3 regions of the Vibrio sp. 2033 genome follow, and region 1 is predicted to be linked to each of the others. Evidence: predicted binding sites of a transcription regulator. Region 1 holds the regulator's gene; each other region holds the start of a gene.
The links. Region 1 encodes MetJ, which represses methionine synthesis genes. Its sites were predicted from a motif close to TTAGACNTNTANANGTCTAA; they were not measured.

Region 1 (11,134 bases):
AAACAGAGTTTTACCGAATTTATTTCTTAACGCTTTTACTCACCCCTCTTAACCCTTTGATCTTTTCCTGCTGCGGTAAAATCGTTATAACCAAATATTCTGAGCGGACACCATAATGCGACTGGTAACAAGAACTATTCTTGTTTATATTGTTTGTCACAGATTAGTTTTATAGGTTTTTTGAGTATGTACGTTTGTCTTTGCCATGGTGTCTCCGACAAAAAAATCAGGAAGTTGGCGATAGATGAAGGCGTAACAGATATTAAAGGAATCAAAAAGTGCACGGCATTGGGCAGCCAATGTGGTAAGTGCATCAGACAGGCCAAGGAAATTTTAGCGGAAACTAGTTACACGGAATTTAAACAAGCCAGCTAATTGCTGTAAGTATGCAGTAATTATTTGCCTTACATTTTGACACCTTCTCATTTGCTTCTACATTTAAATGAAGCCAAAGAGGAGGGTTTTGTCATGAAAGGCGATCCAATCATCATTCAACATCTCAATAAAGTGCTCGGTAACGAGCTCGTCGCTATTAATCAGTATTTTCTTCATGCCCGAATGTATAAAGACTGGGGCTTAAAGCACCTAGCAGACAAGGAATATCACGAATCTATCGATGAGATGAAACATGCCGATCATCTAATTGAGCGTATTTTGTTCCTTGAAGGCTTACCGAACCTACAAGATTTAGGTAAGTTGATGATTGGTGAAGATACCAAGGAAATGCTCGAGTGTGACTTAAAGCTTGAAATGGCGGCTATTCCAGATTTAAAAGATGCGATTGCCTACGCTGAAGACATTCGAGATTATGTGTCTCGAGATCTCTTCCAAGATATTCTTGAAGATGAAGAAGAACATGTTGATTGGCTAGAGACGCAACTTGGCTTGATTGAAATGTCTGGTATTGAGAATTATCTCCAAGCGCAATACGTGGACGAAGAGTAACGATACTTTCTGAGTTTGCATACTCCAATAATAGTAATAAGAAAGAGCACCTGACTCGAAAATCAGGTGCTTAACCCCGTTATCTGGTCTAATCTCTTTTATTATCGGCTTTTTAAGGATATTGCTCGCAATCTTGCCTATGAAGTTTGATTTCTATCCGATAGAATTTATGCCCCCTTACCTAAAAATAAAAAAGAGAAACGTCCATGTCTGAAGACAACCACCAAGCAGCCACTCCAGAAGAAGAACATCGCCAAAAAGCATTGGATTACCATGCTTATCCAACTCCAGGAAAGATTGCTGTCGAACTGACAAAGCCTGCGGAAACGGCAGGTGATCTTGCCCTTGCATATAGCCCTGGTGTTGCAGAGCCAGTGCGTGAAATCGCACAAAACCCGGATAACGTGTACAAGTACACTGCAAAAGGGAACATGGTTGCTGTTATTTCTAACGGTACCGCTATTCTAGGTCTAGGTAACCTAGGTCCACTTGCATCTAAGCCAGTGATGGAAGGTAAAGCGTTACTGTTTAAGCGTTTTGCAGGTCTTGACTCTATTGATATTGAAGTTAAGCACCGCACGATCGATGAATTTGTTGATACTGTTGCGAGCATTGCAGACACTTTTGGCGGTATTAACCTTGAAGATATTAAAGCACCAGACTGTTTTGAGATTGAAAAACGTTTGATTGAGCGTTGTGATGTACCAGTATTCCACGATGATCAACATGGTACTGCTATTGTAACGGCAGCGGGTATGCTGAATGCAATCGAACTTCAAGGTAAGAAACTTGAAGATTCAACAATTGTTTGTCTTGGCGCTGGCGCTGCCGCTGTAGCGTGTATGGAGCTTCTGATCAAATGCGGCGCAATGCGCGAAAAAATCTACATGCTAGATCGCAAAGGTGTGATTCACACTCGTCGTGATGATCTTAATGAATATAAGCAGCTATTTGCGAACAATACAGATAAGCGCACACTAGAAGACGTGATTGAAGGTGCAGATCTGTTCCTAGGTGTATCTGGTCCAAACCTATTGCCAGCGGAAGCGTTGAAGTTGATGGCAGATAAGCCAATCGTATTCGCATGTTCTAACCCGGATCCTGAAATCAAGCCGGAACTTGCTCACGCAGTTCGTGATGACTTGATCATGGGTACTGGCCGTAGTGATTATCCTAACCAAGTTAACAACGTATTGTGTTTCCCATTCATTTTCCGCGGTGCTCTTGATGTGCGTGCAAGTGAAATCAATGATGAAATGAAACTTGCAGCCGTTGAGGCGATTCGTGAGCTAGCAAAAGAGCCTGTACCTGAAGCCGTATTGAAGGCTGCAGGTGTTGATAAGCTAGAGTTTGGTGCGGACTATATTATTCCAAAACCAATGGATTCACGTTTGCTACCACGTGTTGCAAAAGCGGTTGCTCAGGCGGCGGTTAATTCAGGTGTAGCTCGTATCGAGATGCCTGAAAACTACATGGCAGAGTAATATATCTTTCAGATGTGATACACAAAAATGGGACGCTATTGCGTCCCATTTTTTATGTCATTCATTTGGCTCGAGGCAAGAGTTATTACCTGAAACCTCTTATCAGGCTTTTTTATTCTTCGTCGAATGACTCAAATTCGATGCCCATTTCCGTCATCAGCGCTTTTACTTCTGTTGGAATATCATCAGGACGGTCTTTACGAAGGTCTTCATCTGTCGGAAGTGGCTGACCTGTGTACGCGTGCAAAAATGCCTCGCATAGCAATTCGCTATTGGTTGCATGGCGTAAGTTATTGATCTGACGGCGAGTACGCTCATCAGTTAGCACCTTTAAAACTTTTAGCGGGATAGAGACGGTAATTTTTTTTACTTGTTCGCTTTTTTTGCCGTGCTCTGCATATGGGCTAATGTATTCGCCATTCCAGTCAGCCATTGCACACCTTCATTTATGTAATCGGTTAAAAATAATTTAGGTGCTGATTTTAGCTGCATTTACCGCCATAAGCAAAGACATATAGACGTCTAGAAGTGTTGACGTCTCATTTTTTGACGAGTAAAGTGAACATAACAGCAAAGGAAGCGTGTTGATCACTTTATGTTACTCATTAGATATAGCGCATTCCTATTTAGAAGTCATTACCCGTGAAAGGATACACCCATGAGCACTCGCAAACCTGCGACCATTGCAGTACGCACTGGTATTGAATCAGACAGCCAATATCATGCTGTCGTTCCACCTATTTATCTTTCCACTAACTATGGTTTTCCTGCTTTTGGTGAAGTGCCCAAGTATGATTACACACGATCTGGTAATCCAAATCGCGGACTGTTGGAAAGTGCGCTATCTGAACTCGAGTCTGGAAAAGGAGCGGTTGTTACTAACTGCGGTACGTCGGCATTAAATTTATGGGTTTCCGCTTTTCTCGGCCCAGATGATCTCATTATTGCTCCTCACGATTGTTATGGTGGTACCTATCGTCTTTTTAATACCCGAGCTAACAAAGGCGATTTTAAGGTTCAGTTTGTCGATCAATCAGACGAACAGGCTTTAGATGCTGCATTGGCACAAAAACCAAAACTCATTTTGCTAGAAACTCCGTCAAATCCTCTGGTTCGCGTAGTGGATATTGCAGCTACTTGTGAAAAAGCGAAACAAGTCGGCGCGTTAGTTGCGGTGGACAATACCTTTTTGACACCCGTGTACCAAAAACCTTTAGAGCTAGGTGCGGATTTTGTTATCCACTCCACAACAAAATACATCAACGGTCATTCGGACGTAATTGGTGGGGTAATCATCACCAACACAGAAGCGCATGCAGAAGAGCTTGCATGGTGGGGCAATTGTATTGGTGCAACGGGCACACCATTCGATAGTTACATGACACTGCGAGGTATTCGTACGCTTGGTGCTCGTATGAGAGTACATGAAGAGAGCTCACAGCAGGTACTGGCTTACCTACAGAAACAAGCGTTAGTTAAAACTATCTATCATCCAAGCCTGCCGGAACATCCAGGTCATGACATCGCTAAAAAGCAGCAAACGGGCTTTGGCTCTATGTTGAGTTTTGAGTTTTCTGGTTCGTTTGAACAGTTAAAGGTGTTTGTGAAAGAGCTCCAACTGTTTTCATTAGCAGAGTCATTAGGTGGTGTAGAAAGTTTGATTTGCCACCCAGCATCCATGACGCACCGTGCAATGGGTGAGGAGGCGCTGGCGGAGGCTGGGGTCTCTCATCAACTATTGCGTTTGTCTGTCGGTTTGGAAGATGCACAAGACCTCATCACAGATTTAGAACAAGCGTTCGCTAAAGCTACCCAGTAATAGGAGACGATAACAATGACTGTACAACGTCAGCTGCATAAGTTTGGTGGCAGTAGCTTAGCAAACCCAGAATGCTACTTACGCGTTGTGGGTATTCTCAAGGAGTATTCGACAGAAAATGATCTTGTGGTCGTCTCTGCTGCAGGAAAAACCACTAATCGCTTGATTGAGTTTTTGGAAGGGTTAAATAAAGATGGCCGAATTGCGCATGAAGCGCTTCAAAGCTTGAGACAGTTCCAAACTGAGCTAATAGAAAGCTTGTTGGAGAGTGAAGCAAAAGAAGAGCTGTTAGCTTTATTACATGATGAGTTCAGTACTCTCTCGGAGCTGACTGCACCACTCACTAATGCGCAAAAAGCTGCGGTACTGGGACACGGAGAAGTATGGTCTGCTCGCCTATTGGCCGCGTTATTATCTCAACGTTCTATCCCTGCGGTTGCACAAGATGCACGAGCGTTTTTACGTGCAGAAGCGGGAACTCAACCAGAGGTTGATCGCGCTCGTTCATACCCTTTAATTAAAGAGATCCTCGCGCAGCATAACCATAAACGTGTGGTAATTACTGGCTTTATGGCTCAGAACGAGGCAGGAGAAACCATTCTACTTGGTCGTAACGGCTCTGACTATTCTGCAACGGTCATAGGCGCGCTTGCTGAAGTCAATACTGTCACGATTTGGAGTGATGTTGCTGGTGTTTATAGTGCCGATCCACGTTTGGTGTCTGACGCTTGTTTATTACCGTTACTTCGATTGGATGAAGCCAGTGAACTTGCTCGCTTAGCTGCCCCAGTGCTACACAGTCGTACGCTTCAGCCTGTGGCGCAAAGTACCATGGACCTTAATCTCAAGTGTAGCTATCTGCCAGAGTCGGGTTCTACTCGTATTGAGCGTGTATTGGCATCTGGTCGTGGCGCTAAAATTATTACTTCACTGGATGATGTTTTATTGGTGCAGTTGTCTTTCATGCATGGGCACGACTTCGAAAAAACACAGAGTGATGTATTACAAGCGTTGCAGCGCGCGCAATTAGAGCCACTGGCATTTGAAGCTCAATCCGATCAGCACACGCTACGCTTGGCTTACACCGCAGAAATCGCCGGTGGTGCATTGAAACACTTGCAAGAGCTTGCGGTAGAGGCTGAAATTAAGCTAAAAGAAGGTTACTCGCTCTTAGCTGCGGTAGGTGCAGGCGTTACGAAAAACGCCAATCATTGCTTTGGCTTTTATCAGAAGCTAAAGCACTCTCCGGTAGAATTTATCTCTGAAACAGACTCAGGGCTGAGCCTAGTCGCTGTTTTGCGCCGTACTGATACTGAGGCGTTGGTTCAAACGATTCATAGCCAGTTGTTCCAAGCGCAAAAACGCGTGGCAGTGGCTTTATGTGGCAAGGGTAATATTGGTTCTAGTTGGTTAAATTTATTTGCGACGCAAAAAAGTGAGCTCGAAAAACGTCATGGTATGAGCTTTGATCTTGTCGCGGTTGTGGATAGCCAAACCTATTGGTTCGATGAGCAAGGTATTGAGGCGGCGAGTGTTGCTGAACGATTTGATGATGAAAGCATAGCAAACAATGGGGATTGGCTGGCACGTTTGGGAGCGCTTAAAAGCTACGATGAAGCCGTCGTGCTTGATGTTACCGCGAGTAAAGAGTTGGCTCAGCGCTACGTAGAAATCGCACAGCAAGGCATTCATTTGATTTCCGCTAACAAAGTTGCCGGTTCCGCAGATAGCCAGTACTACCATCAGGTTCAAGATGCATTCGCTAAAATTGGTCGTCATTGGCTATACAACGCAACGGTTGGTGCTGGGTTACCGATAAACCATACCGTGCGAGATCTTCGTGAAAGTGGGGATGAAATCGTCGCTCTATCGGGTATTTTCTCGGGGACGCTATCATGGCTGTTCCAACAGTTTGATGGTTCTGTGCCATTTAATGATTTAGTCGATCTTGCTTGGCAGCAAGGTTTAACCGAACCTGATCCTCGTTCTGATTTAGATGGCTCCGATGTAATGCGCAAGTTAGTCATCTTGGCTCGAGAGTCGGGCCTAGATATAGAACCAGACAGCGTTAAAGTTGAGTCTTTGGTGCCAGAAGAATTAAGAGAACTGAGCTTAGATGATTTCTTCGATAATGGAGCGTTGTTGAGTGAAATACTTCAAGAGCGTCTGACAAAAGCACAGAGAAACGATCAAGTGCTTCGCTATGTGGCGCGTTTAGAAAAAAATGGTAAAGCAACGGTGGGAGTCGAAGCGTTATCTCGTGAGCACGCGCTCGCCAACTTATTGCCATGCGATAACATTTTTGCCATAGAGAGCAAGTGGTACAAAGATAACCCTCTGGTCATTCGAGGACCAGGCGCAGGCAGAGAAGTGACAGCCGGCGCTATTCAATCCGACCTCAACCGATTGGCTGGTTTATTTTAAAGTTGCGATTGACCTAAAAACCCTGGAATTAATCCAGGGTTTTTTATTCCCCTATCAGTGCCATACTGAAGTCATAACCCGTGCAAAATGGTGAGATGATGCTCAAGTAGAAACTTGAACTATCTTCATTATTAACTTGAGAAAAATTCATAATTACAAGGTTGACATTAAATCGTATTCAATACATTCTGTAGACATATAGACGTCTAAACGTCGATTTTAAGGATTTGTTTTCGTGGCGGAGTGCCGCAGGGAGAGTAAGATGGGATATACGCACGCAGGCCATATCGACGCCTTGAACCAGAATATTGCTGAGTTATCAGATAACATCAATGTATCGTTTGAGTTTTTTCCGCCAAGCAGCGCTAAGATGGAAGAAACACTTTGGAATTCAGTGCACCGTCTTAAAACGCTTCAACCTAAATTTGTTTCTGTGACTTACGGTGCGAACTCCGGCGAGCGTGACAGAACACACTCCATCATTAAAGAAATTAAAGCAACAACCGGATTGGTTGCCGCTCCCCATCTCACTTGTATTGATGCGACTCGTGAAGAGTTGATTAATATTGCCGATGATTATTGGAACAATGGTATTGAAAATATCGTCGCTCTGCGTGGTGATATTCCTCCTGGTGGCGGTGCGCCTGATATGTATGCCTCGGATTTGGTTGAGCTGCTGAAATCACGCCACGATTTCGATATCTCCGTTGCTGCATTCCCTGAGGTTCACCCTGAAGCTAAAAGCGCTCAGTCTGACTTATTGAACCTAAAACGTAAGGTAGATGCAGGTGCAAACCGTGCTATTACTCAGTTCTTTTTTGACGTTGAGTCTTACCTGCGATTCCGTGACCGTTGTGTCGCAGCAGGAATTGACGTAGAAATTGTGCCAGGAATTTTGCCTGTATCGAACTTTAAGCAAGCGTCTCGCTTTGCGGCACAGAACAATGTGAAAGTACCAGGATGGATGAGTAAACAATTCGATGGCTTGGATGATGATCCGGTGACTCGCCAGCTTGTAGGAGCTAGCCAAGCTATTGATATGGTGCGTGTACTGAGTCGTGAAGGGGTTAAGGACTTTCACTTCTACACACTAAACCGTGCAGAGATGACTTACGCGTTATGCCATACGTTGGGTGTTCGTCCTCGCGCAGTAGTCGGTGCGTAAATCTGGTTTCAAAAAGATAAAAGGCTTGCCAAGTGGCAAGCCTTTTTCGTTTTATCAAAGCAAAAGGAGTTTAACCAATCACTTCAAGTTCAGTTAGAACTTCTTCTGCCCAAGTGATCCAAGTTTCACGTAACAGAAGGTTACGGCGAAGCGTTAGACGTTCTAGGCGAGCTTGTTTATCTAAAGTTGACGGCGTTGCGTAGTAAGCCGCTTCAATTTCTTTGTAGTGAGAAACCAGTTTGCGAGACTCTTCAACTAGCTCGGCGAGTTGGTCACGGAATGGAGCTGCAGGTTGAACGGCACATGCCATCAATTTCGCTGAAAACTCATCACGAACTGTTGGGTGTGCAGTTGGTTGATCAAACCACTCTCCTAAAGCGCTGCGACCAGCGTCTGTAATGGAGTAAACCTTGCGGTCTGGTTTGCCTTCTTGGGGTTCTAATACGCAAGTAACCAGTTCTTTCTCAGCCATTTTGTTGAGTTCACGGTACACCTGTTGGTGGCTTGCTTTCCAGAAGTAACCGATGCTAGCAGAGAATTCTTTAGTGATATCGTAACCGGTTGCGTCGCGAGTGCTAAGAACAGTTAAGATTACGTGTGGTAATGACATGTCTTCAATCCAAATGGTCAATAAACTTGTAAACAAGCTACTTATACTTTCAGCTGCGCTCTTACTGGCACTTGAGTTTTTTAATGTATAAGTAGCACCAACAATGTTGGTCCTGTCACCTTAAAGCCGTTTATCACCTAGAGAGATGGGGAGTCCCATCAAGGCTGGAGCAGGTATGATTGGATTTATGAGCTCTCAGCAGGCAAGTAGTATATAAATAATAAGCATGAAGTGGAATAGTAGGACAAAATTACCCTAAAAAACTAACATAATAATCAATAGTGTTAACTTGTGGTTTTTTATTCTTTTGTTTTGGTATTTTTTGGGTCTATTATGGTTTATTTGACTGCTTTTGTTTTGGTGCGATTATCCTGTGATAATAAAAAGCTGAGCATATGCCCAGCTTTTTATTAAAAATGAAACGATTAGCCTGTGTTGCGCATACCAGCAGCAATACCAGCAATCGTCACCATCAACGCTTCTTCCAAGTTTGCAGAGGCTTCTTCGGTTTGACGCGTGCGGTATAGCAGCTCTGCTTGTAGCATATTCAATGGCTCAACGTAGATATTGCGTAAGCGAATCGACTCGAGTCCCCAAGGGTCATGCTGCATCAAGTTTTCATTGTTCTCTACATTCAGTACCGCTTTGATGTCTTCTTGAAGCTGAGCACGAAGTTTTTCACCGAGTGGACGGAGCGACTCATCCACCAATCGCTCATCGTAGTAGCGAGAGATATCAATATTACACTTCGAGTACACCATTTCCAGCATGCCGAGACGAGTTGAGAAAAATGGCCATTCGCGGCACATCTCTTCGAGCAATGCTTGGTGGCCTTTATCGATCGAGTATTGAATCGCTTCACCTGCGCCTAGCCATGCAGGAAGTACCAAACGGTTTTGACTCCATGAGAAGATCCACGGGATTGCACGTAAGCTTTCTACTCCGCCCTTAGGGTTGCGTTTTGCAGGACGAGAACCAAGTGGCAACTTGCCGAGTTCGAGTTCTGGTGTTGCTTGGCGGAAGTAAGGCACGAAATCTGGCTCGCCACGAACCACATTTCGGTAAGACTCACAGCTTACTTCTGATAGCACTTCCATCAAGTCGCGCCATTCTTGTTTTGGCTCTGGTGGCGGTAACAAGTTGGCCTCCAGAATCGCACTTGCGTATAGGTTAAAGCTGTTTACTGCGACATCTGGGAGCCCCAGTTTAAAGCGGATCATCTCGCCTTGTTCTGTTACACGTAAACCGCCTTTCAAGCTTTTTGGTGGTTGCGACAAAAGCGCAGCATGCGCAGGTGCACCACCGCGACCGACTGTGCCCCCACGACCATGGAATAGAGTTAGCTCAACGCCTTCTTCCTCAGCCACTTTAACTAACGATTCCATCGCATGATACTGAGCCCAGCCAGCAGACATAACACCTGCATCTTTCGCTGAGTCAGAGTAACCAATCATGACCATCTGGTGGTTTTGGATAAAACCACGGTAAAGGTCAATCCCCATAAGCTGCTTGATGACCGATTCTGCGTTGTTCAAATCGTCTAGCGTTTCGAACAGAGGACACACATCCATGCGGTAAGGGCAACCCGCTTCTTGTAGCAGTAGATGAACGGCTAGTACGTCAGAGGCGGTACGTGCCATTGAAATAACGTAAGCGCCAAACGCTTCACGCGGTTGTGCTGCAACAATCTTGCAGGTATCCAAAACCTCTTTGACGGGTTCAGACGGTTCCCAATCACGAGGGAGAAGCGGACGTTTAGATGCAAGCTCGTTAGTTAGAAAAGCAATCTTATCTTGCTCACTCCATTGTTCGTAATCACCAATACCTAAGTAGCGAGTTAGTTCAGACAAGACGTCTGAGTGACGCGTGCTCTCTTGGCGGATATCAAGACGTACAAGATGGATACCAAATGCTTTTACGCGGCGTAGTGTATCCAGTAGTGAGCCGTTGGCTATTACACCCATGCCACATTCGTTTAGTGACTGGTAGCAGGCATACAGCGGTTCCCAAAGTTGCTCGACTTTTTGCAGTGGTGCTTTAACAGCCAGCTTTTGACCGTGGATCTTAGCATCGAGAATATCTTTGGTTTCATTGAGCAGAGTGCGTAATTGCTTCAGGATCGCACGGTATGGTTCGTGCTGATCTTCGCCAGCAAGTTCACGGACTTGATCGTTTGAAACTGTCATAGACAGCTCGCTGATCAACTCGTTGATGTCATTGAGATAAAGATCGGCGGCTTTCCAACGAGACAATAGTAAGACTTCACGCGTAACGTTGTGAGTAACAAACGGGTTACCGTCACGGTCACCGCCCATCCAAGAGGAGAAGTGCACTGGGCGAGCATCAATGGGTAAACCTTCTCCAAGGTAAGATTTTAGACGGTCATTCATCTCACGTAGGAAGTCCGGTACTGCTTCCCATAGAGAGTTTTCAACGACCGCAAAGCCCCACTTTGCTTCATCCAACGGAGTAGGGCGTTGTTGTCGAATCACGTCTGAATGCCAGCCTTGGGCAATCAGTTGCTCTAGGCGGCGTTCGGTTTTTCTGCGCTCTTTAGAAGAAAGATCGCTTAGCTCCAACTTTGATAAGCACTCGTTTATCTTGACCAGTTTGTTGATCATCGTGCGGCGCGTAATTTCTGTTGGGTGAGCCGTCAATACCAATTCAATATTCAGATCACGAACCGC
Region 2 (11,134 bases), on a different contig from region 1:
GCGCCTTTAATACGAGTATTGTCGGTTAACTGGTATGTCACACCGGCGTCCACAAAGGTATAAGCTGGTTCTACAATACTGTTTCTTGATGGGCCAGTAACCGGATCCATTTCTTTACCTCGGTACGTGACTTTCGCCCAGCTCTCTAGATCTGTTGTCGTTTGCCAAGTCACATCCACATTAAACAGATGCTTTGGTAACTGCTGCAGCGGCATGCCTTTGTATTCACCTGTTTTTTGCTCTGAGTCGGTAAATGTGTAGCTCGAGCTGAGGTAAATGGTTTCCGTTAATGGCGATGCTAAGGTCGCTTCAATACCTTGTGTGACCGCTTCGTCCACGTTAATGCGGTACGTTGGATCTGCACCCCATTGGTTTGGTCCATCTGTACAGATGGTATCTGGACAAACAACACGTGTGATCTTGTCTTTGAACTCATTATGGAACGCAGTCAAAGAGACATCTAAAGCAGAGTCACCTTGATACAAGACACTGATTTCTTTGTTTAGCGACGTTTCAGGGTCAAGGTCTGGGTTACCGTAGATATTACCGCCGCCACTGACTTGCGCCCAACCAGGAGTAATTTCACGTAATTGCGGAGAACGGAAACCTGTTGCCACGCCACCTTTCACAGTCCAAGACGGGTCAACTCGCCATACACCATAGACACGCGGACTAAAGTGCGCGCCATAGTTTTCGTCATGATCTAGACGGCCGCCAAGCGTAACGCTAAACGGATCAGCAATTCTCCATTCATCTTCAATGAAAACAGCCCACTGCGTATTCGATGTTTCAGTCTTCGATGACGCTTTGTTGGAGGTGAAATCCTCAAGCTCTGCATGAGTAGCGTCCACACCCGTCGTCAACGTATGGTTTCCAATACCAGTCACCAAGCTCGATTTGAACGTGGTGTTGGTGATCGTCATCTCACGAGATTTGTTCTCGCTCTCTTCTCGCTGTAAGTAAGTATCTGAAATTCCCACCGAATCCCAATCACCGTTGTGGCTTACCGTTACGTAATTACGACGATATTCATTCAGTGAATCTTCACACCCACCACGACACCCTGTGGTCGGCACTGAAAGGCCCACATTGCCACGACGACTTTGTGCCGACGTGCCGCCCTCTAATTGCACCGAGTGGCGATCATTAATCTGGTAAGTCAGTTTTGAAGAGATACTCTGCATATCTTTATCTTCATAACCGTATTCGATGTCATCTTCTTCTCTGGTTGTGTACTGACCATATACTTGGAGAGATAAATTTTCAGCCAACGGACCATTAACGAAAAAGTTCGCGCTCTGCTCTCCACCTGAGCGGCTATTCTCTTGTAGTACCGTGCCCAGTTGAACATTACCCGTCCACTCTAACGCATCTTTTCGTGTGATGACGTTAATCACGCCACCAATCGCATCAGAACCGTAAAGCGTCGACATTGGACCGCGAATAACTTCGATTCGCTCAATCGCTTGAAGAGGAGGTAACCAACCTTGTTCGATACCAGGACCGTCACTATTTGGACGAGTTTCACGCGTGCTTTGACGTTTACCATCGACCAGTATCAAAGTGTATTTAGAACCCATACCACGGATACTAATGTCGGTGGTATCACCACCACCTGTCACGACAACACCTGGCACACTTTTTAGTGCATCAGTCACATCGCGGTAATAACGGGAGTCCAACTCCTCACGTGAAATCACACTAATACTTGCAGGCGCGTCCGCTTGAGATTGCTCGTAGCTTGATGCAGTTACAACCACTGTTTCCATTTTAGAAACTGCATCATTGGCAAAAACATGAGGGACACTGACGAAGGCTAAAATACCAGTTGCGGTAATAACTGGCAGTCTAAGAGTAGACATCTACATCTCCATAATTGATAATGATTATTATTTTCGAAAGTGAATTATTCACAAATAGAATGAGATGCATAGTGAGAGTTATGGAACGGTTCTTTCCATTTATGGAACTCGTACATAACGCAGTAAGGAGTAAAATAAATATGCACGACTTAGCATCAATTAGAGCCTTTGATGCGCTCAATCAGCATAAAAGTTTGACAGCCGCTGCTAAAGCCCTTAATCAGCCAAAATCAACGCTAAGTCGTCGCTTGGCACAATTAGAAGAAGACTTCGGTCAGGCTCTAACCGCCAGACAAGGTAATCGATTAGTTCTGACAAGAGCTGGAGAAATCTTTGCCCACTACAGCCGCCAGATTCTTGAGTTAAGTGAAGAGAGTTATGATGCACTTCAAGGTTTAACGAACCAAGTTTCAGGGCCACTGCATATTGTTTGTCACACTGCCTTAGTTAGAAGCTGGCTCGGCGGCGTACTCAATCGTTTTCTTGCTGATAATCCCGATGTTAGAGTTCAACTTACCAGTGACTTTTCTGAGGCGCATCATGACCCAGATTTGTTCATCTGGCTCGGCGAACGTAAAGAGCTAGACTGGCGAAAAGAAGTGCTGGGGGTATTTCGCTATACGCCTTTTGCCTCTCCAAATTATCTAAAACAACATGGGCCTATACCGCACCCCAAAGAACTTGAAGCACATCCATGGATCGATTTTGGTTCAGTGCAAGAAAATGGATTGATGCTAGCACACCCTCAACACGGTGAGTTCTTTTTAGAACCCTTTGTTAGTCGCTTATACAGCGACAACATAGCAATGCAAATAGACAGTATCGCGAATGGTCATGGTATTGGACTGCTGCCGACTTGGACAGCATGCGGCTATGAGAAACATCACCCAGGGCGAATCGCACCTTGCTTAGAAGGTTGGCTTTCTGAGCCTATTTCCATTAACTGCTATACACCAGCAGGACGACCACCACTGCGCTTATCCGTACTTTTAGACTGCATTCACCAAAGCATTCCACAAGGTTGGAAAACCTGACAAAAATAAAAAGGCCATCATAATGATGGCCTTTCTAACTTTAGCATCTAACAGTTGTCGTTTACGTTCGACTGTTTAGACGGTCCTGCAATTACGCTAGCAATTCTTTTGCTGTGTTCACTACGTTTTCAGTCGTGAAGCCAAACATCTCGAATAGCTGACCAGCAGGTGCAGATTCACCGAATGTTGTCATACCGATGATGCGACCGTCGAAGCCAACGTACTTGTACCAGAAATCAGCAATGCCCGCTTCAATAGCGATACGTGCCGTTACGTCTGATGGCAGTACAGCTTCACGGTAAGCGGCGTCTTGTTTGTCGAATGCATCTGTTGATGGCATTGAAACAACGCGTACTTTCTTGCCTTCTGAAGTTAGTTGCTCAGCGGCTTTCACTGCAAGCTCAACCTCAGAACCTGTTGCGATAAGGATTAGCTCAGGCTTACCTTCGCTATCTTTCAGGATGTAAGCACCTTTCGCGATGTCTGCGACTTGTTCAGCAGTACGCTCTTGTTGCGCTAGGTTTTGACGAGAGAAGATAAGTGCAGTTGGTGCATCTTTACGTTCAATCGCTAGTTTCCATGCAACTGCAGACTCAACTTGGTCACATGGGCGCCATGTGCTCATGTTTGGAGTTACACGTAGAGACGCCATTTGCTCAACAGGTTGGTGAGTTGGGCCATCTTCGCCAAGACCGATCGAATCATGCGTGTAAACTTGGATGTTCTGAATTTTCATCAGCGCAGCCATACGCATTGCGTTACGAGCGTATTCCATGAACATTAGGAATGTTGCGCCGTAAGGAACGAAACCACCGTGCAATGCGATACCGTTGATGATAGCAGTCATACCGAATTCACGTACACCATAGTGGATGTAGTTGCCAGAGAAGTCCTCCGTTTCTAGAGACTTAGAACCAGACCACATGGTCAGGTTAGAAGGCGCTAGGTCAGCAGAACCACCCATAAACTCAGGAAGCATTTGACCAAACGCTTCTAGTGCATTTTGCGATGCTTTACGTGATGCAATGTTCGCTGGGTTTGCTTGGAGATCAGCAATGATTTGGTTCGCTTTTTCTTCCCACTGTGCAGGAAGTTCGCCGTTTAGACGACGTTTAAGCTCTGCCGCTTCAGCAGGGTAAGCTGCAGCGTATGCTTCGAATTTTTCATTCCAAGCTGCTTCTTTCGCGGCGCCCGCTTCTTTTGCATCCCACTCAGCGTAAACATCTGCCGGGATCTCAAATGGGCCGTACTCCCAACCTAGGTATTCGCGAGCCGCTTGGATTTCATCGTGACCTAGTGGTGCACCGTGACAGTCGTGCGAACCAGACTTGTTAGGAGAACCGAAACCGATAATTGTTTTGGTACAGATAAGCGTAGGACGTGGGTCCGCTTTTGCTGCTTCAATTGCTGCGTTGATCGCGTCTGAGTCGTGACCATCGACTGCTGGGATTACATGCCAGCCGTACGCTTCAAAACGCTTAGGTGTATCGTCAGAGAACCAGCCTTCAACGTGACCGTCGATAGAAATGCCGTTGTCATCCCAAAACGCGATCAGTTTGCCTAGACCTAACGTCCCAGCAAGAGAGCATGCTTCATGCGAGATACCTTCCATTAGACAGCCGTCACCCATGAACACATACGTAAAGTGGTCAACGATATCGTGACCTTCTTTGTTGAACTGTGCCGCTAGTGCTTTCTCTGCGATCGCCATACCAACAGCGTTAGTGATGCCTTGACCTAGAGGACCCGTTGTTGTCTCGATACCAGGCGCGTAGCCGTACTCTGGGTGACCTGGGGTTTTTGAGTGCAATTGACGGAAGTTTTTCAGATCGTCAATAGATAGCTCGTAACCGCTTAAGTGCAGTAGAGAGTAAATAAGCATTGACCCATGACCGTTTGACAGCACAAAGCGATCGCGGTCGGCCCACTCTGGGTTTGAAGGGTTATGGTTTAGGTGAGAGCGCCAAAGAACTTCAGCGATATCAGCCATACCCATTGGTGCGCCTGGGTGGCCTGAGTTAGCTTGTTGAACACCATCCATGCTTAGAGCACGAATTGCATTGGCAAGATGTTTACGAGACGACATGTCTGCTCCTGAGTACATTAAGCGAAACGAAAAGTAGGTCATAATTCTCTCAAAGCCCTGTTGGGTGTGCAAACGTTTTCCAGTCCAAAACCTCACAAATATTGCACCTTTCGCGCCAAATCGTTCGAAGTTCTTAAAATTATCAATAAATCAGGCAAACGTTTGGTTATAACAAAAACCAAAAAAGAGCTTGTAATTCGAGCAATCAAATTTAGAATAGACGTCTAGATGTAGATACACCTACAAAAATTAGTATTAATTTGCGCTGGAGAGTTTATCATTCCCCAGTTTTAAACCAGATATAGTGGAGCTAACATGGCTAAGCACCTGTTTACTTCTGAGTCAGTATCAGAAGGTCATCCAGATAAAATTGCAGACCAGATTTCTGATGCGGTTCTTGACGCGATTCTAGAGCAAGATCCAAAGGCTCGTGTTGCATGTGAGACTTACGTTAAAACCGGTATGGTAATGGTGGGTGGTGAAATCACGACTTCAGCATGGGTAGACATCGAAGAGTTAACTCGTGAAACCGTTCGTGAAATCGGCTACGTACATTCAGATATGGGCTTTGACGCAGATTCTTGTGCGGTACTAAACACAATCGGTAAACAGTCGCCAGATATCAACCAAGGTGTTGATAAAGCTGACCCTAAAGAACAAGGTGCAGGCGACCAAGGCATCATGTTTGGTTACGCTTGTAACGAAACTGAAGTACTAATGCCAGCGCCAATTACTTACTCTCACCGTCTTGTTCAAAAGCAAGCAGAAGTTCGTAAAAACGGCACACTACCTTGGTTGCGTCCTGATGCAAAATCTCAGGTAACATTCCAATACGATCAAGGTAACATCGTTGGTATCGACGCGGTTGTTCTTTCAACTCAACACTGTGACTCAATCTCAACTTCAGACCTGCGTGAAGCGGTAATGGAAGAGATCATTAAGCCAGTGCTACCTTCTGAGTGGATCAACAAAGAAACAAACTTCTTCATTAATCCAACCGGTCGCTTCGTAATCGGTGGTCCTATGGGTGACTGTGGTCTAACTGGTCGTAAGATCATCGTAGATACCTACGGCGGCGCAGCTCGTCACGGTGGCGGTGCGTTTTCTGGTAAAGATCCATCAAAAGTTGACCGTAGTGCAGCATACGCAGCACGCTACGTAGCGAAAAACATCGTAGCCGCAGGCATGGCTGACCGTTGTGAGATCCAACTTTCTTACGCAATCGGTGTTGCTGATCCAACGTCTATCATGGTGGAAACGTTCGGTACTGAGAAAGTATCTCACGACATCATCATTGAAGCGGTTCGTCAATTCTTCGACCTACGTCCATACGGTCTACAAGAAATGCTTAACCTTCTTCAACCTATCTACAAGAAGACAGCGGCTTACGGTCACTTCGGTCGTGAAGAATTCCCGTGGGAAGCGACAGACAAAGCTGCACTTCTACGCGATTTCGCTGGCATCAAATAATCAAGCCAAGCAAGAATCAATCAAGCCCTCGCCTATGGCGGGGGCTTTTTATTTTCAGCAACTTTTATCCAGCCATTTCGGCTCATACCGCCCTGCCCCACAAAGCAGTCCTGTTTCTCCCTCATTTTTATACCGAATAAATTTTAAGCAATTATTTGTAAATTATCCCATCTCCGCCAATAGTTAAAATATTGTTAACTCCAATTTAAATAGAGACGTCGGATGCTGGCGACTGTGGAAGCAACACTTAAGTAAAGACATGAGTCAGGCATCTTTATGGCCGATACCAAACTAAGCCAATGCTCAGATGTAAACTTGAAAAAGTCGCTTCAAGTTTGACTGAACAAAAACCGCTGTCAGTTGGTATAAGCGGATAATGTGGGAATAAATCAAGGAGGAGTTATGCCTCGAACTGTTAATCCATCGGACTTCCACAACAAACGAAAGGAAGTGCCAGACAACGAATACGCCAGAACCATACCGTGCAATACGGTCAATCTTTCTGCACCTTTTCATTGGCTCGCATTAGGTCTGCATGACTTCGTGCGAATGCCGCTTATTAGTGCTTTCTATGGCATCTGTTTTATGGCTGCTGCGATAGGCATTGTTTTGCTCGTACAGTGGCAAGGCACACACTTAGTCGTCATGCCCAGTTTGATTGTTTACATGTTAATCGGTCCGTTTCTCGCGCTGGGCTTGTATGATGCCAGTTGGGAGAGAGAGCGCGGACACAAAGCAAGCTTGTTCCATTCAATGAAAGCGATCGGTCGTAACTCAACATCTCAATGGGCGTTCGCCGTGTTACTCGCAGTGTGTATGATATTTTGGATGCGCATTGCCGCTCTACTTCATGCACTCTACCCTTCTGTTCAAGGGGCACCTTTAAGTGAGTTCCTACCCTTCCTTGTCATCGGCTCTTTAGTTGGCTTTGTTTTGGCTTGTGTGGTGTTTAGCATTTCAGCCTTTTCTATTCCTCTCATGATGGAGCGTCGCGTAGACATGATGACCGCTGTATTTACCAGCTTTAATGCAGTGAAATCCAACATTCCAGCAATGATTGTTTGGGCAGCGATCATCTGTGGCGGTATTCTTATCGGCTTTGCGACCTACGGGATCGGAATGTTGTTTACCATGCCAATTCTAGGCTACGGTACATGGCACGCTTACCATGCCACCATCAAGAAAAAACACACACCATAATTAACTGATGCTATGATCTGGCCCTCGCAAATGCGGGGGCTTTTTTATTTGATTTATCGAGGTGAATTGTGGATATAGAACTCAGCTATAAAGCCAAGCAAGTGATGGCGGGCTGTATCGCGATGGCAGAACAAGCTTTCAAACGTTCTTTCCCGATTCCAACAATCACCTTCGACGTCCGTGGGAAAGCGGCAGGAAAGGCCTACCTTCAATTAAATCAAGTACGCCTAAACCCTGTTTTATTTCGCGAAAACACCCAAGCATTCTTAGATGAAGTCATTCCTCATGAAGTAGCACACCTGATTACTTATCAGGTTTACGGGCGAGTTAGGCCTCACGGCAAAGAATGGAAAGGCGTCATGGAAGCCGTATTTAACGTACCAGCCAAAACCACTCACAACTTTGAAGTAAAATCCGTTCAAGGTAAAACCTTTGAGTATCGTTGTGGTTGTATGACCTACCCTCTATCGATTCGCCGTCATAATAAAGTACTGCGCAAAGAGGCGACGTACTCTTGTCAAAAATGCCGCCAACCACTTAACTTCACCGGCATTCAGTTATCGTAGCCCTTACCTCATAGTGTTACTTGCGTTCCCAAAATAAAGATCGAGTTGATCAAAACCTTCCCTTCGCCACTTATTGTTAACTTACTCATCACTAAAGCTATTTTATGCGTGTTATCATGAATAAAGTCATACTTTATAAAGACTTTTATCATGAAATACTTATTCTCTCTGTTGCTTATCGCGCTTTCTAGCACTGCGATTGCCGCGCCACCGAGCTCATTCTCTGCAGCCAAACGTGAGGCGGTCAAAATTTATCAAGACCACCCAACAAGCTTCTACTGTGGCTGTAACATTCAATGGCAAGGCAAGAAAGGCTTACCCGATTTAGCCTCTTGCGGTTACCAAGTCCGTAAACAAGAAAAACGGGCTGCACGAATCGAATGGGAGCACGTTGTTCCTGCGTGGCAATTTGGCCACCAGCGTCAATGCTGGCAAGATGGCGGACGTAAAAACTGTAAGAAAAAAGACAAAACTTTTCGTTTGATGGAAGCAGACTTACACAACCTAACTCCTGCTATTGGTGAAGTAAACGGTGACCGTTCGAACTACAACTTCAGCCAATGGAACGGTATGGATGGCGTGAGTTATGGTCGCTGTGAGATGCAAGTGAACTTTAAGCAGCGTAAAGTCATGCCACCAGACCGTGCGCGTGGCTCAATTGCTCGCACCTATCTATACATGAGCAAAGAGTACGGTTTCAAACTGTCGAAGCAGCAAACGCAATTAATGAGTGCTTGGAACAAAACCTATCCTGTCGATAAATGGGAATGTGAGCGTGACGAGCGCATTGCAAAAGTACAGGGCAATCACAACCCATTTGTTCAAGAAGCCTGCCGCGCACTGTAACCTCCGACCTCGAAGCGTTTCAATTACTGATATTGAAACGCTTCTTGCCCCTTGTTTTTTCGGTGCAAAGCATCCATGTTAGGGTTTAAGTTTATTCTCTTGCTGGAAATCTCATGCGTACCCCTCGAATTTATCATCCAGAAACCATTCATCAACTTGGCTCACTTGCTTTAAGTGACGACGCAGCAGGCCATATCGGTCGTGTTTTGCGCATGAAAGAAGGCCAAGACGTTCTCCTTTTTGACGGCAGTGGCGCAGAGTTCCCAGCGGTTATCAGTGAAGTCAGCAAGAAATCAGTTTTGGTTAACATCACCGAGCGTGTAGAAAGCAGTATTGAATCCCCTTTAGATCTGCACCTTGGTCAAGTCATTTCACGTGGCGATAAGATGGAGTTCACCATCCAAAAGTCTGTTGAACTTGGCGTCAATACCATCACTCCTCTGATTTCTGAACGTTGTGGCGTCAAGCTTGACCAAAAGCGTTTTGAGAAAAAACTCGCGCAATGGCAGAAAATCGCCATCAGTGCCTGTGAGCAATGTGGGCGTAATGTCGTGCCCGAAATTCGTCCAATTATGAGCTTGGAAGAGTGGTGTCAAGAAGAGTACGATGGTTTAAAGCTTAACCTTCACCCTCGTGCTAAATACTCAATCAACACTTTGCCAACCCCGGTTGAAAAAGTGCGCCTACTGATCGGTCCTGAAGGCGGTTTATCGTCTGAAGAGATCGAGATGACTCGAGAATACCAATTTGAAGAAACGCTACTCGGCCCTCGCGTTCTGCGCACCGAAACAGCGGCTCTGACAGCAATTACAGCCTTACAAGTTCGTTTCGGCGATCTTGGTTAAACGGAGAAAAATAATGATCAAACTCGGTATCGTAATGGACCCAATCTCGTCCATTAACATCAAAAAAGACTCTAGCTTTGCCATGATGCTTGAAGCGCAACGACGCGGCTATGAAATCCACTACATGGAAATGAATGATCTGCATCTCGATCAAGGCGTTGCCATTGCAGATACTAAAGTGGTGGAACTAAAAGAAGATCCAAACGGTTGGTACGAGTTCAAATCAGAGCAAACTATCGAACTGTCTGAGCTAGACGCGGTGCTAATGCGTAAAGATCCTCCGTTTGATACTGAATACATCTACGCGACTTACATCCTTGAGCGTGCAGAAGAACAAGGTGCACTGATCGTTAACAAGCCTCAAAGCTTACGTGATTGTAACGAAAAGCTGTTTACAGCATGGTTCCCAGAGCTGACACCTACAACGATCGTGACGCGAAAAGCAGAAAAAATTAAAGAATTTCGTGAAAAACATGGTGATGTCATCCTGAAACCGCTTGATGGTATGGGTGGCGCGTCCATCTTCCGTGTGAAAGAAAACGATCCAAACGTCTCTGTGATCATCGAGACATTGACTAACCACGGTCAAAACTACGCAATGGCGCAAACCTTCGTGCCAGATATCAGCAACGGTGACAAACGTATCTTAGTGGTAGATGGCGAACCTATGCCTTACTGTCTAGCACGCATTCCTGCTAAAGGCGAAACGCGCGGCAACCTAGCCGCTGGTGGTACTGGTGAAGCTCGTCCGCTAAGCGAAACCGACCTCAAAATTGCGCAAACCGTTGCTCCGACATTGAAAGAAAAAGGCCTTATCTTTGTTGGCCTTGACGTAATTGGCGACAAGCTAACAGAAATCAACGTCACCAGCCCAACCTGTATTCGCGAAATTGAAGCAGCTTTTGATATCTCAATCACAGGCAAGCTGATGGATGCGATTGAGCGTCGAGTAAAAGGCGAATAACTCAAACTGTATTACAGTTAATAGAGAGCGTAGTACATTAACTTAAGCAAACTCATGCACATACCTAGATGGTAAACTGTATGATGTTTGCTTAAGGGCATTTACGAGAGTTAAGGGTCAGTATGAGTATGAATCTCACAAATCACTTTTTGGTTGCCATGCCTGGGATGAAAGATCCGTACTTTCAAAACAGCGTGATCTACGTTTGTGAGCACAACGAAGACGGCGCTATGGGGCTGATGATCAATGCTCCTGTTGATA
Region 3 (11,134 bases), on a different contig from region 1:
TTCGTACCCTTGCAATGCCTGCAGATACAAACGCCAATGGCGATATTTTTGGCGGTTGGATAATGTCTCAGCTCGACTTAGCGGGCGCGATTCTGGCAAAAGAGATCTCTTGTGGTCGCGTTGTCACCGTTTCGGTATCAAGCATTACGTTCAAAAAACCTGTTGGTGTGGGCGATGTCGTATGCTGCTACGGCGAATGCACTAAGATCGGCCGCACATCCATGAGTGTCGATTTGGAAGTATGGGTCAAACCCGTCAAAGCTCACGGTGTTGGCGAACGCTTCATGGTTTGTGATGCGACCTTCAACTACGTAGCCATTGACAGTGAAGGTAAACCACGTCCAGTTCAGAATTAGTCAACCTACAACGCTAACAGTTAGAAAGGATCTCACATTTTCTGTTGTTCACTTGTGAGAGACACAAAAAAGGCGTTAAATTAACACTTTACCCTACCAATTAAGGAACTATGCTATGTGGTATGTCATCTTTTCACAGGACGTTGAGAACTCGTTGGAAAAACGCATGAGCGTTCGCCCACAACACTTGGATCGCTTACAAAAGTTACAAGACGAAGGTCGCCTTCTTACAGCTGGTCCGATGCCTGCGATAGATTCTGACAATCCTGGAGAAGCTGGATTTACGGGCTCAACTGTCATCGCTGAATTCGCCTCGCTAGAGGATGCTAAAGCGTGGGCAGAAGCCGATCCTTATGTAGCGGCTGGTGTTTACGATCATGTAATCGTGAAACCGTTCAAAAAAGTGTTTTAATTTATGAAAAAATTACTGTGTCTTTTCTTGGTATTTGGTGCTCTGGCTGGCTGTTCATCAACCGATGATAATCAGCGCCAACTTGAGCTTATGGCATCAAACCGAGCAGGAGTTTTGTCTGCGGGCCTCCCTTTAGAGTACGGTCCACTGCAAATAATGCGTGTCTCATCCAACAAAAATGTTGTAGAGATGATGATGATTTATAACGATGGCGCACTCGGTGCAAAGCCGTTAAATCAAGTACTGAATACCAGTATCTATACCTACTGCAGCAACCCAGAAGTTCGCAAGCAAATTGATATGGGCTTGATGTATCGTATTAAGGTACGTAATTCTCGCGGTCAGTTGATGGCTGATGAGTTGGTTTCCGCACAAACTTGTACTCAGGTGAAGTAGCTACAGTAATTTTTGTTGCTTTCGGCATGAGACGATGATTCGCTATTATTGGATAATCTGAAAACGAAAGTTAACAATTAAGAATAGAAAAACGGAGACCACAGTCTCCGTTTTTATTTGCTGTAACGATGTGTTACGCCAGCTCAGCACGGAGCTTCTTCGCCGCTGAAACCAGATTTGCCAATGCGGCTTCTGTCTCCTTCCAGTTTCGTGTTTTCAGACCACAATCTGGGTTTACCCACAAACGTTGAGCCGGAATTTTTTCTGCCGCTTTCTTGATTAAACCTTCAATCCATTCTTCCGTAGGAATGTTTGGTGAGTGAATGTCATAAACACCAGGGCCAATTTCGTTCGGGTAATTGAACTCTTCAAATGCTTTCAGCAACTCCATATTCGAGCGAGATGTTTCAATGGTAATGACGTCCGCATCGAGTGCCGCAACCGAATCAATGATTTCATTGAACTCGCTGTAACACATATGAGTGTGAATCTGAGTTTCTGGTTTTGCACTTGCCGCAGAGACCTTAAACGCATTTACGGCCCATTCTAAGTACGCTTTGTGATCGCGTTTTTTTAGTGGTAAACCTTCTCGAATGGCTGGCTCATCAATTTGAATGATATTGATGCCTGCATCTTGCAGGTCAGACACCTCATCACGCAGTGCCAAAGCAAGTTGCTGCGCAATTTCTTGACGTGTGATGTCTTCACGTGGGAACGTCCAACATAAAATCGTTACTGGTCCAGTCAACATGCCTTTCATCTGTTTGCGGGTTAGCGACTGGGCGTACGTCGACCATTCAACCGTGATCGGTTTTTCACGTTCAATGTCAGCAACTACAATGGCAGGTTTCACACAGCGAGAGCCATAACTCTGTACCCAACCAAATTTGGTCGTTTGAAAACCCGCCAAGTTCTCAGCGAAGTATTCCACCATGTCGTTACGCTCTGCTTCACCGTGAACAAGCACATCTAGGTCGAGCGCCTCTTGACGTTTCACTGCGTCAGCAATATGTCCTTTAAGTGCTTGGATATATTCAGACTCAGATAATTGACCTGTACGATAAGCGCTGCGCTGCACCCGGATTTCACCCGTTTGAGGAAAAGAGCCGATTGTCGTTGTTGGCAACAAAGGCAAGCCCAATACTTCAGCTTGATGCGCAGCACGCTCTGCATAAGGTGCGCTGCGCTCGGCAAGTGACGCGGTAATGTTGTTTAAACGCGCTTGTACTTGAGGTTTATTCACATGTGTTGCTGTCTTGCGCGCTTTGATTGGCTGGCTATAGGTATCACAAGCGCGAATCGCATTTTGATCACCATCGAGCGCTCGGCCAAGCAAGGCGACTTCTGCCACTTTTTGTTTTGCAAAGGCAAACCAACTTTTTACTTCTTCGCTCAGTTCTGTTTCCAGTGCTAAATCAACAGGGCTATGTAGCAGAGAACATGAACTGGCAACCCAAAGTTTGTCGCCCAGTTTCTCTTTGACTGGCTGTAGACGCTCGAGTTGGGTACTTAAATCTGAACGCCACACATTACGACCATTCACAACACCAGCAGAAAGCACCCAATCCTCCGGTAACTTGGTAACTACATCGTCAAGCTGCTTAGGGACGGTAGATAAATCGATATGCAAACCATCCACCGGTAACTCTACAATTTTGTCTAGCGTATCGCTTACGGAGTCAAAGTACGTCGTTAGCAGCACTTTTACATCGCTTCGAATCACTTGGTAGGCCAGCTTAAACGAATCAGCCCATTTGCTTTCTAGCTCCAGTGACAAAATTGGCTCATCAATCTGAACCCACTCAACACCTTGACTTGCTAGCTTTGCCAAAATAGCTTGGTAAGCAGTAAGTAAGCGTGGTAGCAGGGTTAAGCGGTCAAACCCTTCTTCGACCTCTTTGCCCAAGTAAAGGTAACTGACTGGGCCAAGCAAAACAGGCTTCACTTGGTGGCCAGCTTGAAGCGCTTCATTGACTTCTTCAAACAGTTGGGGCCAGCTCACTTCAAACGTATCGTCCTTACTGAATTCAGGGACGATGTAATGGTAGTTTGTGTTGAACCATTTGGTCATATCCGATGCCGCAGCGCCCGCACAGCTGCAACCCGCCTGAGATTGACCGCGACCCACTTTAAACAACGTATCCAGGTTAGGGAAACCACCAGCGTGACGCTTTGGCACATGACCCAATAGCAACGTGGTCGTCAGTACATGATCGTACCAAGCGAAGTCGCCAGCTGTGGCAAAACTCAGACCAGCATCCGTTTGTGTTTGCCAGTTTTTGGCGCGTAGATCTGCCCCAACCTTTTTAAGCTCAGCTTGATCAATTTCTCCTCGCCAGTATTTCTCCTGAGCGAATTTTAATTCTCTTTTTTCACCAATGCGTGGATAACCTAGTATGTGAGTCGTTGTCGCCATGTCCCTATTCCTTTCTCAATTTTGTTCAATTTGTTTGGATCAGAGCATCTTTCGGTAAAGAATGAGATGTCTGGATGGCTAAACTATCGCTCTCATCTGATATTAGAACAACGTCCATTTATTCAACTTGTTTATTAAAAAAATTCATCATGAAGCGACATGATTCGCAGATAAAAACAACAAATAGACGTCTAGACGTTTACATATCCATTTTTTGTCGTTAAGTTATTTACACGATTGCTATTCTGTTCATAGCGAGCAACAAAGGATGAAAGGAATTCATGATAGAGCTAAAACATTTGCGGACACTCACTTCGCTTCGAGACACTGGCTCTCTAACGGCGACAGCGACCGCTTTACATCTCACTCAGTCGGCACTGTCTCATCAGATCAAAGATTTGGAGGCGCGAATTGGAGGGCAACTGTTCCTGAGAAAGACTCGTCCGGTGAAGTTCACTTCAGAGGGAGAAATCCTATTGCGTCTTGCAGAAGATATCCTTCCGAAACTCGCAAGAGCAGAAAATGATTTAGCGAGCTTGAAAGAAGACGTCAATGGCCGATTACATATGGCCATTGAATGTCACTCTTGCTTCCAATGGCTAATGCCTGCACTTAGGGAGTACCAACTTGCTTGGCCTAGCGTAACATTGGACTTTTCCTCTGGTTTTGGCTTTGAACCACTCCCAGCTTTATTGGCAGGCGAACTCGATCTTGTTATTACTTCCGATATCCAACCTCGATCTGAAGTCCACTACGAGCCTCTATTCGACTTTGAAATGCGTTTAATTACCGCAACCAACCACCCATTGGCGGAAAAAGAAATTATTGATCCGCAAGATCTCGCAGATCAAACCATGCTCTCTTATCCTGTTCAAAAACAGAGGCTAGACGTCGTAAAACACTTTCTTCAGCCAGCAGGAATAGAACCTGCGAAATGGAAGCAAGCCGACAATACTCTCATGTTAGTTCAGATGGTCTCTGCTGGATTAGGGGTGGCGGCACTACCCAATTGGGCGATTTCTGAATTTTCTCGCCAAGGTCTTATTACCAGTAAACCTTTCGGCCAAGGCTTATGGCGTCGCTTGTTTGCAGCAACGCGTCACTCAGAGAGAGAGAAGCGTTACTTACAAGCTTTTTTCGCAACCGCGAGGCTACAATGTAAAAGCCACCTTGACGGAATCAAGGTGGCTTAAAATATTTGGGTTATGAAAGGCTTAGCGTTGATATGCTTTAAATTGGTTAGTCAATGGATCGTACTGATAACCGAGCATATCAAGCTTGCCGACTACAGACTCTACATCCATCTCATACACTGATACTAACTCGTCAAAACTGTCGCACTCTAAACGTAGCTTTTCGTTGACGATACCTAGCAAAATAGTGCTGTCCAGATTACCTACATTGCTTAAATCCATCGCGACTCTCCTCTTCGACAAGGTATATAAACAAGCGTAGTAGTAATCACGCGAATTTAAAGTGAGTGCGATCTAAAACGTGATCACCTTATACCCAAGCACCAAGAAAGCACTTGGATATAAGCCGTCTAGCTTTGTCTTTAGAATAGAGGTTAAGCCGCGAGAGAGAATAAATCTTGCAGGCTCGTCATCGACGCGAGTGCTAGAAACAAGGCAACGCTCAGTTGCACCTTTTCTGGTTTCTTATGCGTAAAAATATGCCAACACCACACAATAATTGAAGAAATTAGCATAGCTAAAGACAGCAAGATTGGCTGTGTTGCAGCGTTCAGTGCAGCTTCATTTAACTGGTAAGAAGCAAACAACGTTGCGATGACTAATAGCATTCCAGACACAATGCCCGTAACTGGTAAAATACGGTGAAATGCCTGTAATCTGCTGCGAGCTATCGTAAGCAGCAATTGAGAAAATGACGCCCCAAGGAAAAATATCATTAGCGCCATCGCTATCGATGCTGGCCAGCTTGATTGCTCAAATACTTGAATACTCACATACGCAAAGGCCAAACCATTCGCTAAATGCATCGCCCATAGTGGCCCTTTTTCACGCGTTTTCTTGGTTTGAACCTGAGAATAGAAGTAGAAAATAGCAAACACGATCATAAATGCTTCAATGCGAAGTGACGCAACAGCGAGCCACAATACAGCTACTGCTGGCAACATTTTATGAAGACGTCCTCGCTGACCAGGACAAATATCGCCCTTGATTAGAAGCAAAGTCAGTAGCGCTTGTGCGCCAAATAGCATCGGAGGGAAAGTAACCAGCAATTGTTGAATCATGTTGAATGCACGCTCAAAAGTCATTTTGGGGGGCGATAATATCAAATCAACTATCGCCAAACCACCGAAAGTCGGCCCCCAAATGAGCTAAAACGGTAAGACAATTTTATTCACAGAGAAGCAAGATACTTCAACGCGTCTTCCTGCGTTAAAACTCCACGGTACTCTTCTTTGGTATTACACAATACCCAAGGGAAACGAATGCCGGTTTTCACCAACTCTCGAATAACAGAGACAGGTAAATCCTCATCAACCAACACAAATTCGGTGCTCATTATCTGATTAACAGGACGTTTCCAAATTCTGCTTTCTCGTTCAGTTTCTCGCTCTGTGCCCATCGAGGGCGTTAGGTGTAAATTCACCGTCTCTTTCGTAATTAACCCAACACAACGATTTTCATTGAGAACAACTAAAGGCAAGCTTGGATTCAAATTCATGTACTCAACTGCCAAGGAGAGCGGTTCTCCAGGGTCCATAGACCTGACTTGTTCATGGCTCAAAGATTGCAACACATCACTTTGCTTAGACTCAATCGCGATGTCAGAGAACAGATGCTCATAACTGTCCGCTTTATCCATCAAATCGACAGGCACGGCAGCAGAAAATAGAAAGCCCTGCATGTAATCGACACCGATTTCTGCCAATACTTGAAGTTCTTGCTTAGATTCCACGCCTTCAGCAACCACTTTTACATTCATTTGCTGTGCAAGCTCGGTGACCATTTTCACAATGTTATAGCTGGTGCTCCCTTTATGAATGTTCTTGATGAATTTTCGGTCTATTTTCAGTAAATCAAACTGCCCTTTTTCTAGATAAGAAAAAGAAGAATACCCAGTACCGAAGTCATCAATCGCGATCTCAACGCCCTCTTTCCGCACTTCCTCTAGAGCTCGAGTATGCTCCTCATCTTGTTCAAAATACGCGGTTTCTGTTAGCTCGATAGTTACTCGCTTAGGGTCTACACCACTGGCTTTAATCAAATCATGCGACCGCTGAAGGATCTGAAGAGAATCCAATTTCGTGTTGAGGGAGCGATTGATGGTCACGCCCACGTCCTCGCCATAAATTTCTTGTAAGCGCGGAAAGTGCTTCAACGCAGCTTGGCAGACCACGTCATCAAGTGCCGCTATGAGTTCTAGATCTTCAATAATAGCGATCATCTTTTGCGTACAATACGCATCATTTTCATCATAAAAGCGTGCGAGAGCCTCGAACTTAACCACTCTTCCGGTTTGAACGTCGATAATCGGTTGAAAGTAAACGTCCACTAGCCCACTCTCTATTTGCGCCTCCAAAAACGCCTCGAGATGTTGGCGCTTCACTAATTCAGAGTGAAGTTCACTGTCGTAAAAGTTGAAATAGCTGCCTTCACCGGAAATAGAGGACAACATCGCTTGCGCTGCATGTGCTAGCGCTTGTCTTGGTCGGTTCGTATCATAGCCAAGGATTGACACACCAGTTTGGCCTTTAACGATAGTGGCATGCATTTTTGTGCCCATTTCATTTCTAAGCTCATTAAAGAACCCTTTCATGGCAATTTGGATCAAACGAACCGGGCTCAACCATTGACAATGAGGGGTCTGCAAGCATACGACAAACACATCCCGAGATAACTGCCCCGCAATACTGGTGTAGCGACTTCGCATAATAAAATCTGCAAAACCTAATTGCTGTTCAAGCAAGTATCTCTCCGAAAACTTGGGTCTGAGTGTCATAACAATGTTGAGTTCTTTATTTCTGCTTTCATTCGCTAAGTTAGCTAATTGGAGTTCAAATTCTTTCCTCGTTGGTAAAAAGGCAGCCCAATCATGCTGTTGTTCACAACGATTTTTCATCCACAACAACGAAGCAGAAATATCCGTAGAAAATCCGAGATAAAGAATTCGTCCAGAGTGAAACGTAAGTCGGTAAATACAAAGATGATGAGCTTGGTTGCTACCATTTGCTGTTTTGCTCAGCAAGTTACCACACCAACATCCTTCATCATTAATTTGCTGCCACAGCTGCTCATAAAACGCTTGGCTATGGTGAGAGGTACTGAATATATGAGTTTTAAGCCCAACCAGATCTCGGTTTTGATAGCCCATTTGTAACTCAAAGGCACGGTTACAACCTAAGATGCGCGTATCTTCATCGGCAACTAAAACGCCTACATTTGGCAAATCAAAAATCGTTTCGAGGATTTTCGCTAACTCCTCGCAACCAGTGATTGTTAATTGTGGAATGATAGTGCCTTGGATAATGCGCTTATTGAGCCTTTCAAAACTAATAGTAACGTGCACTAAGTTAACGTTTTTTAGCATCATGCAACAAGAAAACCGCCCCCGTCCGCCAAAGAGTTCCACTTCTAGAATTCGTTGTTTTAGAGTTTCTTGTTGCCCCATCAGCATATGATCAAACAAGTTATTTAGGCTGGTTACTGGCGTACTTATCCCAAATGCCTTTGCCATTCCTTGCTGATCACATTCGAACTCGCGAGTATCAATATCGTAAGACCACTCTATAACAGGAGTTAGACTGGAAGTCGTATGCATTTTTGGATGCACTGTTGTCGTAGATTCACTCATACCCTAGCCCCTTTTTTTGTAATTAGCCCAAGGCTCAAAATTCACAGTCAATTCGCGACATTCCAGTTGGGACCTGCCGATCCTCTTTATAGATGGATTGTGTCAACGATAAGCCTATCGACTTAGAACTATTTCCAGAGCAGCTCAGCCTTTTGCATTTAATATGCACTAATTTGATTATAGGCTTTACCCCATATAAGCACACCATTGCTTATACTTTGTATTAAGATTGCGACATTTTTCATGAACCGCTCTATAACCATGAGGCTTTCAAGGTGAAATTAGACAGAAAATCGCCGATAGAGCATTGATATTTTTACAAACCAAATAAAACTCGATGAACTAAGCTGGAATAGATGAGTTTGTTATAGATACCTGATAATCAAATCGCTATAATTCGCGCTCCCTGGAACAGAGAGCAAAATATGACCAATAACATCACTCCTATTCATGAGTACAAAAAATACTGGGCAGAGTGTTTTGGTACGGCACCTTTCTTGCCGACCAGTCGCAAAGAAATGGATGCCCTAGGATGGGATAGCTGTGACATTATCATTGTAACCGGTGACGCTTATGTGGATCACCCAAGCTTTGGTATGGCTATCATTGGCCGCCTGCTAGAAGCACAAGGTTTCCGTGTCGGTATCATTGCTCAACCAGAATGGCAAAATAAAGATGCGTTCATGCAACTTGGTAAGCCAAATCTGTTCTTCGGGATCACTGCGGGTAACATGGACTCCATGATCAACCGTTACACCGCGGATAAAAAACTTCGTCACGATGACGCGTACACACCGAATAACGAAGGTGGTAAACGCCCAGACCGCGCGACTTTGGTTTACTCTCAGCGTTGTCGTGAGGCTTACAAAGAAGTACCTATTGTTTTAGGTGGTATCGAAGCCAGCCTACGCCGTGTGGCACACTACGATTACTGGTCAGATAAAGTTCGTCGTTCAGTACTGTTTGATGCAAAAGCAGACATCCTACTTTTTGGTAACGCAGAACGCGCACTTGTCGAAGTAGCACATCGCATCGCAAACGGCGAAGACATCAGCACCATGACCAATATTCGTGGTACTGCTGTGAACTTGCCAGCGGCGCCAGAAGGCTACACGGTTATTGATTCTTCTCGCATTGAAAAACCTCGTAAAGAAGCGTTCGTACCAAAGAACCCATACGAAGTAGAAACTCAGTGTGAAACTAAAAAAGACGAGCCAGTTGCACAACCAATCACGATTCGCCCATCACGCCACGATGCTGCGACGACTGCGGTCCGTTTACCTTCGTTTGAAAAGCTAAGAAACGATCGCATTCTTTATGCACATGCAAGCCGTGTATTGCATTTAGAAACGAACCCGTACTCTGGTCGAGCGTTACTTCAAAGCCATGGTGATCGTGAACTTTGGGTAAACCAAGCTCCAATTCCATTGACGACCGAAGAGATGGACTTTGTGTTTGGCCTGCCTTACGCGCGTGTCCCTCACCCTATGTACGGCAAAGCAAAAATTCCTGCGTACGACATGATCAAGACGTCTGTAAACATCATGCGTGGTTGCTTTGGTGGCTGTTCTTTCTGTTCGATTACCGAGCATGAAGGTCGAATCATTCAAAACCGTTCGAAAGAGTCTATCATCAACGAGATTGAAGAAATTCGCGACAAAGTTCCAGGCTTTACCGGCACAATTTCCGATCTTGGTGGCCCGACTGCAAACATGTACCGCCTGGGCTGTAAAGATCCAAAAGCGGAAGCGAACTGTCGTCGTCCTTCTTGTGTATTCCCGGGCATCTGTAACAAGCTAAACACAGACCACAAACACACGATCGATTTATACCGTGAAGCGCGTAAAGTTGAAGGCGTGAAGAAAGTGATGGTTGCATCTGGCGTACGTTACGACCTTGCGATTGAATCACCAGAATACGTGAAAGAGCTCGTGACTCACCACGTAGGCGGTTACTTGAAGATTGCACCGGAACATACAGAGAAAGGTCCTCTTGATCTGATGATGAAGCCAGGCATGGGTACGTACGATCGCTTTAAAGAGATGTTCGAGAAATACAGTGCAGAAGCAGGCAAGAAGCAGTACTTAATCCCTTATTTTATCTCTGCGCACCCAGGCACAGAAGACGAAGACATGCTGAACCTTGCTCTGTGGCTGAAAAAGAACAACTTCGAATGTGACCAAGTACAAAACTTCTACCCTTCGCCAATGTGTAACGCAACGTCGATGTACTACTCAGAGACAAACCCTCTGAAACGCGTGAAGTACAAAAAACGTGAAGATGTACCTGTAGCAAAAGGTGAACGTCAACGTCGCCTACATAAAGCGCTGTTGCGTTACCACGATCCAGCAAACTGGCCAATGATCCGCGAAGCCCTAGTCAGTATGGGTAAAAAACATTTGATTGGTGACAAACAAGGCTGTCTCGTTCCTGCAGAAGACATTGAAGCACAAACACCTGCGCAACGTCGTAAATCTGGTCGTCACGGGGCAAACCGCTTTGCAACCAAACATACCAAAAACCAACCAGGCTTCGGTGGTCATTTGAACAAACGCTCTGAAGGCGGTTCAAAAGATGGTAAACCATCTGGTAACCGTAACGGTTCTGGCAAAGCTACAGGTGGTCAACGCCCTGCAAGCAACGGCCAACGTCCTAGCGGCAACGGTGCAAACCGCCCGGCAGGTAGCAAGCCGCAAGGACAAGGCAAACCAGGTGGTCAACGTAAACCAAAGC

Region 2: a site for MetJ is predicted at 5,199-5,218, ahead of metK (methionine adenosyltransferase). Genes of this name have one in related genera too.
Region 3: a site for MetJ is predicted at 3,764-3,783, ahead of metE (5-methyltetrahydropteroyltriglutamate--homocysteine S-methyltransferase). Genes of this name have one in related genera too.

The regions. Positions count from the first base shown of each region.
Region 1 is NZ_JAWOVC010000024.1:278-11,411, forward strand. Features, by position in the region: gene R7P74_RS21420 ((2Fe-2S)-binding protein) at 187-375, shown strand; gene bfr (bacterioferritin) at 469-945, shown strand; gene R7P74_RS21430 (malic enzyme-like NAD(P)-binding protein) at 1,152-2,429, shown strand; gene metJ (met regulon transcriptional regulator MetJ) at 2,542-2,862, opposite strand; gene R7P74_RS21440 (O-succinylhomoserine (thiol)-lyase) at 3,088-4,248, shown strand; gene R7P74_RS21445 (bifunctional aspartate kinase/homoserine dehydrogenase II) at 4,264-6,672, shown strand; gene metF (methylenetetrahydrofolate reductase) at 6,935-7,837, shown strand; gene R7P74_RS21455 (PadR family transcriptional regulator) at 7,908-8,447, opposite strand; gene ppc (phosphoenolpyruvate carboxylase) at 8,873-11,134, opposite strand, start outside.
Region 2 is NZ_JAWOVC010000019.1:8,302-19,435, reverse strand. Features, by position in the region: gene R7P74_RS19950 (ligand-gated channel protein) at 1-1,862, opposite strand, end outside; gene R7P74_RS19945 (LysR family transcriptional regulator) at 2,003-2,896, shown strand; gene tkt (transketolase) at 2,988-4,982, opposite strand; gene metK (methionine adenosyltransferase) at 5,298-6,452, shown strand; gene R7P74_RS19930 (DUF2189 domain-containing protein) at 6,855-7,652, shown strand; gene R7P74_RS19925 (SprT family zinc-dependent metalloprotease) at 7,721-8,218, shown strand; gene endA (deoxyribonuclease I) at 8,369-9,064, shown strand; gene rsmE (16S rRNA (uracil(1498)-N(3))-methyltransferase) at 9,178-9,909, shown strand; gene gshB (glutathione synthase) at 9,923-10,873, shown strand; gene R7P74_RS19905 (YqgE/AlgH family protein) at 11,002-11,134, shown strand, end outside.
Region 3 is NZ_JAWOVC010000016.1:115,932-127,065, forward strand. Features, by position in the region: gene yciA (acyl-CoA thioester hydrolase YciA) at 1-356, shown strand, start outside; gene R7P74_RS18755 (YciI family protein) at 472-768, shown strand; gene R7P74_RS18760 (GspS/AspS pilotin family protein) at 772-1,164, shown strand; gene metE (5-methyltetrahydropteroyltriglutamate--homocysteine S-methyltransferase) at 1,298-3,580, opposite strand; gene metR (HTH-type transcriptional regulator MetR) at 3,862-4,773, shown strand; gene R7P74_RS18775 (DUF4250 domain-containing protein) at 4,795-4,995, opposite strand; gene R7P74_RS18780 (hypothetical protein) at 5,148-5,858, opposite strand; gene R7P74_RS18785 (sensor domain-containing phosphodiesterase) at 5,945-8,401, opposite strand; gene R7P74_RS18790 (YgiQ family radical SAM protein) at 8,827-11,134, shown strand, end outside.